DNA from 2 places in the Robertmurraya sp. genome. Region 2 is predicted to be linked to the other one. Evidence: riboswitches for the same ligand, from Rfam matches in the RefSeq annotation. Region 2 holds a riboswitch; the other holds the start of a gene.
What was found. A riboswitch is a leader RNA that binds a small molecule or an ion and turns the genes downstream of it on or off. The one in region 2 is predicted to bind glycine.
Positions count from the first base shown of each region.

Region 1: linked by a shared signal. The riboswitch ahead of ACGLXV_RS03380 (ACT domain-containing protein) and the one ahead of gcvT (glycine cleavage system aminomethyltransferase GcvT) in region 2 are both predicted to bind glycine.

Region 1 covers NZ_JAKFCQ010000027.1:68,698-73,132, reverse strand. Annotated here, with positions in the region: gene ACGLXV_RS03390 (glycoside hydrolase family 43 protein) at 1-231, shown strand, start outside; gene ACGLXV_RS03385 (PFL family protein) at 285-1,646, opposite strand; gene ACGLXV_RS03380 (ACT domain-containing protein) at 1,664-1,939, opposite strand; glycine riboswitch at 2,030-2,107, opposite strand; gene ACGLXV_RS03375 (ABC transporter substrate-binding protein) at 2,629-3,600, shown strand; gene ACGLXV_RS03370 (sugar ABC transporter ATP-binding protein) at 3,689-4,435, shown strand, end outside.
Region 2 covers NZ_JAKFCQ010000115.1:4,678-9,112, reverse strand. Annotated here, with positions in the region: gene gcvPA (aminomethyl-transferring glycine dehydrogenase subunit GcvPA) at 1-667, opposite strand, end outside; gene gcvT (glycine cleavage system aminomethyltransferase GcvT) at 684-1,796, opposite strand; glycine riboswitch at 1,936-2,027, opposite strand; gene ACGLXV_RS15265 (DEAD/DEAH box helicase) at 2,196-3,884, shown strand; gene ACGLXV_RS15260 (YqhG family protein) at 3,862-4,435, shown strand, end outside.

The DNA of each region.
Region 1 (4,435 bases), on a different contig from region 2:
CCTAAAGGATATGCGGTTGGAATCGCTATATCAGAATCTGGTGATATACGTGGCCCGTGGGTTCAGGAGACAGAATCTTTATTAGACGAAGATGGCGGACATGCGATGCTATTTAGAACTTTTAATAATGAATTAAAACTAGCCATTCATTCACCCAATCGATCCCCAAATGAACGACCTGTATTTTTATCTGTTTCAGAGAAGGATGGCAAACTAGTTGTAGAAAAGTGAAAGAAAAACTGTGTACCAAATGGTTTACACAGTTTTTTCTTCATTCTAGAAAATTAATTAATCAGTGCTTGTAGGGGTGCGGGAATTCTTCCGCCACGATTAATCATTTTTTGTGAGCTGAATGGATTTACTCCCATAACCGGTGCTCTCCCAAGAAGTCCTCCAAATTCAACCATTTCTCCTTCTTGTTTTCCAGGTACAGGGATGACCCTTACTGCTGTTGTTTTTTTGTTAATCATTCCTATGGCCGCTTCATCTGCAATCATTGCGGATAGGGTAGCAGGGGTAACATCTCCTGTTATAGCAATCATATCAAGGCCGACTGAACAGACGCATGTCATTGCTTCAAGCTTTGATAAACTTAAAGCACCGTCGATAATTCCTCGAATCATTCCATTATCTTCACTGACGGGGATAAAAGCACCGCTTAATCCACCAACATAAGAACTGGCCATGGCTCCACCTTTTTTTACCGCGTCATTCATGAGGGCCAGGGCTGCGATCGTTCCATGAGTACCCACGCGCTCAAGACCGATTTCCTCTAAGATTTCTGCAACACTATCATTAATGGCGTTGGTAGGAGCCAAAGAGAGGTCCATAATTCCAAACGGAATGCCGAGCCGCTTGGCTACCACTCTACCAATAAGCTCACCTGCACGTGTAATCTTGAACGCTGTTTTTTTGATAATATCAGATACTTCTCCTAGGTCAGCTTGTGGGTGTTTTTTTAACGCGTTCAATACGACGCCAGGACCGCTAACTCCAACGTTAATAACAACTTCGCCTTCTCCAGCTCCATGAAAAGCTCCTGCCATAAATGGATTATCTTCAACTGGATTACAAAATACGACGAGTTTAGCACAAGCGATACCATTTTGATCTTTTGTTCGCTCAGCTGCTTCTTTGATAACATATCCTAATTGCCTTACCGCATCCATATTGATACCGGTGCGAGTGGTGGCGACTGAAACTGAGGAGCAAACGCGCTCTGTTACACTAAGTGCTTCTGGCAAGGCTTTAAGTAAGGTCTCATCACCTTTAGAAAATCCTTTGTGAACAAGGGCAGAGAATCCTCCGATAAAATCTACACCTAATTGCTTTGCGGCTAGGTCAAGAGTTTTTGCAAGCTCCACGGTTTGTTCAACGGTTGCACTTCCTAGGATTTCAGCAATTGGGGTAATAGATATACGCTTATTAATAATCGGAACGCCAAATTCCTTTTCCGCTTCTTCTGCTACTTTCGTTAAATCCTTAGCATAAGTAGTTATTTTATGAAATACATTTTGCTGCATTTTATGGAAATCGGAATCCGCACAATCACGGAGACTGATTCCCATTGTTACTGTTCGGATATCAAGGTTTTCCATCTGCACCATTCGTATTGTTTGAAGGATTTCATCCATTGCAATTGTCATATACAGTCACCACCTATCTATATTCTGTGCATCGCTTGAAAAATCTCTTCAAGCTGAATGTTTATTTTTAAGTCCATTTCCTCTCCAACTAAATCCAGTTGGTCACGGAGTTTTGACAAATTTTCATTTCCGGTCACGTCAATAATCATCATCATGGTAAAAAAGTCTTGTAAAATGGTTTGGCTGATATCCAAAATATTCATATTATTTTCAGCGAGAATAGTTGTCACTTTTGATATTATGCCAACCTTGTCCTTTCCAATCACACTTACCACTGCACGTCTTCTTTCCATTCGTTCCACCTCATTATTTTTTTGAAATAAAAAAAGATTGGAGTATCTCCAATCTCGGGTAAGAAGAGTGTGCAAAATATTATTATGCAAACATTCTCTTCTGTCCTTTTGCCTGAGATTGTGAATCCTTCGGCGCCGTATACATACGGTCTCTCCAGAAGCTGCTCCGGTAATAGTTTGATCCACTACCATCATGGCGGCTGTATTGAATTAAGTAAGATATTATCAATAAATAATAATTCAGTCAATTAAAATTTGTGAAAAATAAAAAAAGACCATATCAATTTTGAGTTTTCTGAAAATTAATATTGAAAAATGGTAAAAAAGAACATATAATCAAAAATGAGCATAAACGAGCAAAAACATCCACGTTTATGACTGAATGTAAACGTTTTATGAAAGCGCTATATTTTTTGGGGGTGAGGCTTATACATAATAAAGGAAAATCTACTAGATACTGAATTTCTATTTTCCTGTAACAAAAAAGGCAAGAAAAAAGTACGATTCAGGGGGACCCACGGCCAAATGGAAAAAACCCCTAAATCATACCTCTATTTGAGTATGCCTAAAATTCTTTAGAATTTTAGAACTCATTTTTATGGTATGGCAAAACAAACTTTTTTTCAAGATTTGTATTTTGAAAAACAACTATTATTCTAGGAAATTATTATTTGGAGGTTTTGATAACCATGAAAATTATAAAGAAATTTCACATTATTTTATTCGTATTACTCTTAACTTTATTAAATGCTTGTAGCAGTGGAGAGAGCTCTTCTACCAATGCTACGGATGAAAATAATACTGATGATAAAGAAAAACAACTTAAGATCGGGTTGACCGTTCCAACTTTAGGGAATCCATTCTTCGTAGCAATGTCCAAAGGGGCTGAAGAAGTTGCTGCTAAGTATGATGCTGAAGTCATTACAGTGAGTGCAGATCATGATCTGGCAAAGCAAACGGCTCAAATTGAAGACTTTATTACAAAGAAAGTGGATCTCATTTTGCTAAGTCCATTTGATTCGGCTGGGATTGCAGGTGCAGTTAGTCAAGCAAAAGCAGCTGGAATTCCAGTTGTCGCTCTTGACGGTTTTGCAGAAGGAGGTATCGACTCAGTTGTGATGTCAGATAATGTTCAAGCGGGGAGATTAGCTGCCGAGTACCTAGTAGAGCAATTGAATGAAAAAGGAAATATTGTCATTATTGATGGACCTCCTGTATCAGCGGTCACAGATCGAATTAAAGGCTTTAATGAAGTGATAAGCAAATATCCTGACATTAAAGTAGTTGCTAACCAGAACGGTGAAGGTAACCGTGAGAAGGCGCTAACTGTAATGGAAGGAATATTATCCGCAAATAAGAAAATTGATGCCGTTTTTACTATTAATGACGAAGAAGCTGTCGGAGTACAAATTGCTCAAGAACAAGCTGGTAGAGAAGATGAGTTCTTTCTCGTAAGTGTTGATGGTGCTCCTGCTGCAGTTGATGCACTGAATAAAGGTGGTAGCTTTGCAGGTACTTCAGCACAGTTCCCTAATCAAATGGTGATTGATGGTGTAGCTTTAGCATTAAAAATAATAGATGGAGAGAAAGTAGACTCAGAAGTTCTTATCCCTACTGAATTCATTACTCAAGAAAATGTTGATTCATATAGTGGGTGGTAATCAGTACCCCTCGCAATGAAAAGATAAACATAGTGCTCTAATATCGAGCACTATGTTTACACCAAATGTAGTGTAGGGAGGGGCAGTAATGAACGGAACGAAAGAGAAACATACGAAGCATCAATCTATAAATGAACAACCTATTATGAGTATGAAGGACGTATCAAAGCAGTTTTCTGGTGTGAAGGTGTTACAAAACGTTGATATTGAACTTTATAAAGGGGAAGTTCATGCATTAATGGGTGAGAATGGTGCAGGGAAATCTACTTTAATGAAAATAATGGCAGGAGTGTATCAGCCTGATGGCGGATCAATCGTATACAAAGGTGAAGAAGTGCGGTGGAATCATCCCATGGATGCTAGAAGCAAAGGCATTAGTGTTATTCATCAAGAGATAAGCTTATCGCCTAACTTATCCATTGGAGAAAATATATTAATGGGTACCTCGTTGAAGAAAAATAGAATCGGTTTAATTAGCTGGAATGATATTTATGAAAAAGCTGAAAAAATTTTAATTTCCATTGGTTCTTCATTGGATCCTCGAGCGGATGTTAGTTCATTAAGTGTCGCTCAACAACAAATGGTGGAGATTGCTCGTGCATTATCACTTAACTCAGAAATATTAATCATGGATGAACCAACGGCATCTCTTACTGATAAAGAAATAGAGAAGCTTTTTACGATCATAGACGAATTAAAAAGAAAAGGTGTTGCGATCGTTTATATTTCCCACCGAATGGACGAAATTTTTAAGATTTCCAATCGTTTTACCGTACTTAGAGACGGTTGCTTGGTCACGAGCGGTCCAATATCGGAAACAAATCCTACGCATCTA
Region 2 (4,435 bases):
TCGGCTCGATTCTTCCAAAGAAGTTTGGATACTGGACGATAACGGCTGCAATATCATCACCCATTTCGCTCTTTAAAGCATCTAAATCAGTGACACCATCTTTGTATGGAATCTCTACGACTTCTACGTATTGTCCTTTTGCATATGTCTTGACTACATCCTTTGTTTCTGGATGTACCGTACTAGAGAGAAGCACCTTTTTACGCTTCGTATGACCTGAGCTTAGCATCGCTGCTTCTGCCAAAGCGGTCCCTCCGTCGTACATAGAAGAGTTAGCAACGTCCATACCTGTTAATTCACAAATCATTGTTTGAAATTCAAAGATCGCCTGTAACTCACCTTGTGAGATTTCCGGTTGATAAGGTGTATACGCTGTGTAAAATTCTGAACGTGAAAGAACATGATCAACAATGACAGGCATGTAATGATCATACACACCAGCTCCTAAAAAGGAAGTATGTGAGCGTAAGTCGGCATTTTTAGAAGCCAAAAGTGTTAATTCTTTTAATAAGGCTGTCTCCGATTTAGCTTTTTTAATATTATATTCTCCCTTAAACTGAACACTTTCTGGAATATCGTTAAAAAGCTCCTGTACATCGGAAATTCCGATCTCTTCTAGCATGGCTTTTTTATCGGTTTCTGTCATTGGTAAGTAGCGATGCTTCATGACTTTTGTTCCTCCCTTATTTCTTTTCCCTTTTATAAAATGGTGTTGGTACTACCTTCACCTTCAAGCGTTTCCCACGAATCTCAATTGTTAGCTCCGACTCTCTAGATACGACTGCTGAATCAACTAACGCTAAGCCAATATTTCTTTTCAACGTAGGTGATTGTGTTCCAGTTGTTACTTCTCCTACTAGTTGTTCACCCACATACACCGGATATCCATGTCTTGGGATGCCTCGGTCAATCATTTCAATTCCTATTAGTTTACGAGGAACTCCAGCTTCCTTTTGTTGCTTTAAAGCTTGCTTCCCAATAAAATCTTCTTCCTTATTTACTTTTACAGCGAAACCAATACCCGCTTCTAACGGAGAAATAGTGGAAGAAAGTTCCTGACCATAAAGGGCCAAATTAGCCTCGAAGCGAAGGGTATCACGAGCGCCTAAGCCACAAGGAAGAACGCCTTCTTCTTTACCTGCCTCAAGAATTGTTTCCCATAGGAAAGACGCATCCTCACTTTTACAGTACACCTCAAAGCCATCTTCTCCGGTGTACCCAGTTCTTGAAACAAGCGCCACTTTTCCTCCAATGGAAACATTCTCTTGGAATTTAAAATATCCAATTGTCGAAAGGTCAACTGTTTCAACTAGCTTCTGGAGAACCTGTTCGGCAAGCGGCCCTTGAAGAGCTAACTGGCCCATTTGTTCAGAAAGATTTTGAAGCCTTACATCCCCTTCAACATGATCGTTTAACCATGTAAAGTCTTTTTCGATATTTGAAGCATTTACAACAAGCAAATAATAGTCGTCATTCAATTTATAGATTAGAAGATCATCGACAGTACCACCATTCTCGTAGCACATAGCAGTATATTGTGCACCACCAATTTGCAGCTTCGATACATCATTGGTCATCATTTTTTGAAGAAAGGCCAAACTGTCTGTCCCTTTCACTTCAATTTCTCCCATATGAGAAACATCGAACAATCCTGCCTTCGTTCTTACAGCCTCATGTTCTTCTTTAATGCTTGAAAATTGAACAGGCAGTTCCCATCCTCCAAAGTCAATGGTTTTCCCACCATACTGTTGATACACGTCAAAAAGCGGTGTTCTTTTTAGTTGCGCCACTATCATTTCCCCCTTATAAAATCATAAAAAAAGGACAGAGACCCCCCTCTTTGCTTAAGAAAGGTCTCTGTCCTGGCACCTGAAAGTTTACCGTTTGGCTGTCCCCTTTGGTGGCTTCAAATGAATGAAGCGCTCTCCAGAGCTGCGTCAAACAAGAGTTCTTTTGCCTGAGAGATTCACAAATTTTTGTTTGCTCCTTCGGCGCTACTTTGAAGTAGTCTCTCCCCTTGTTCTCATTCGCATTATAAAAATTCCCAATTTGGATAATACTAAGCTGTACTTGTAGAACATTCGTCAAAATAAATTATAATGTGACAAATTTCAAAACTTTTAAGATATTATCATCCTACCATTTCGAAACCCATACGGCAATATATTTATCGATCAAAAAAGGGAGTTGTTTTTATGTCGGTAGAGATTGAGTTTGATTCCTCTTGGCAGGAGGGGCTGATAGAGAAAATTTCAAATGACGGCCCTTGGGGGAACTTTGAGTTATATAAGCTAGCGGTAGAGGTAGAAAAACATACAGTTATTGATAATTTCGAGGGATTACAAGCTCCCAAACATCTTCCCAATTTAACACCGCTTCCCCATCAGCTAGAAGTCGCCAAGCAGGTAGTTGAAAACATGAACGGAAAAGCCATCCTTGCAGATGAAGTAGGTTTAGGGAAAACGATCGAAGCAGGACTTATCTTAAAAGAATATATGATCAGAGGTCTTGTAAAAAAAGTTCTCATTCTTGTTCCCGCCTCCCTCGTTACCCAATGGTCATATGAGTTAACAAGTAAGTTTTATATTCCGGCAGTTTCACAACGTAAAAGCTATGTGTGGGAACAATGTGATGTGGTCGTATCTTCTATTGATACAGCTAAACGGGCTCCACATAGAGAAATCATTCTCTCCCTAGATTATGATCTTATTATTATTGATGAAGCACATAAATTAAAAAACAATAAAACAAAAAACTATGAATTTGTACAAAGCTTAAAGAAAAAATTCTGCTTACTTCTTACAGCAACCCCAATTCAAAATCGAGTTGGTGAGATTTTCAACCTTGTCTCTCTCTTAAAACCTGGTCACCTAGGAAATGAATCTGTGTTTAATGAAAAATATAAGAAGGATTCCCGAGATATTAACGATAATGAACATTTAAAAGAGCTTGTGAATAAAGTGATGATCAGAAATCGTCGAGCAGACACAGGTATTGAATGGACGAAGAGACAAGTTGAAACAATCCCTATTGAGCTTACTAAGGAAGAGCAGGATTTGTATGATTCTGTTACTGAACTACGGTCAGAGGGAGACTGGACAACTACATCCGCTTTCTCAGTTATGACTCTGCAAAGAGAAGCATGCAGCAGTAGAGAAGCCGTCTTTTTCACATTAAAAAATATGCTTGAAAAGAAGGAAAACCCATCAAAGGAATATCAAGATCAAATCACATATTTAATCGAGAAGGTAAACGCCGTTCATACGAATTCCAAGGCCGTTAAAGCTCTTGAACTGATACAAAAGGTAAATGATAAAGTCATTATATTTACGGAATATCGAGCCACTCAACTCTATCTTCAATGGTTTCTAAAGCAAAATGGAATCAGCTCCGTTCCCTTCCGCGGAGGATTTAAAAGAGGAAAAAAAGATTGGATGAGACAGCTCTTTGAAAACAATGTACAGGTCCTTATTGCAACCGAAGCAGGAGGAGAAGGAATCAATCTTCAGTTCTGTAATCATATTATTAATTTTGATCTGCCTTGGAATCCTATGAGACTAGAGCAACGAATCGGAAGAATTCATCGCCTAGGGCAAGAAAAAGACGTGATGATTTATAACTTTGCAACTAAAGGGACAGTGGAAGAACATGTCCTTAAGCTACTACATGAAAAAATTAATTTATTTGAAAAAGTGATTGGTGATCTCGATGATATTCTTACTCGTTTAGAGTTTGGTAGCTTTGAGGATCATCTTTCAGATATATTCGGAAACTCCACCTCTGAAGGGGAAATGCGAATAAAAATGGACAACCTAGCTTCCATGATTCAATTTGCTGAAGAAGTAAAGGATGGTGATTATCGTGCAGCAACAGGAAATTCATAATTTTTTGGTGAAGTACTTTACTGCTAACCAATGTGAAATACTCGAGAATACCGGTTCATATTTAACTGTGCAATTAACGATTGAACTAGATAAGGAATTAATGAATCGCCCGTTTTATTGGCATTACTTAGAAAAAACAGGTGGAGTTCCAAACCCTATGAAACTTACGCTTATTACGGATCAAAAAAAGACACCTGACGATATTAAAGGAGAGGTCATACACTTTGGTTCACCAAGACTTCATCAAATATTTAACTCAACTAAAAACCTTGCTGGGTATATTCGGCTCTATGAAGATCATCAAGCAACCATGGGTCAACAAGTACCATTGCGTCCTTGGTTAGGTATGAATGTAAAAATCTCCTATCAATGTGACCGTAAAAGAGACGTCTTTCGGTCGATAGGTCTACAATTAATTAATGGACAAATAATCGAGAACTTCCACGATGAACTAATAAGATTACAATTAGCTCGCAAAATACCTGATTACTCCTTTACCTTATCACCACTTATTATGCCGAATAGTGGGGTAACACGAATTCAGAATATGA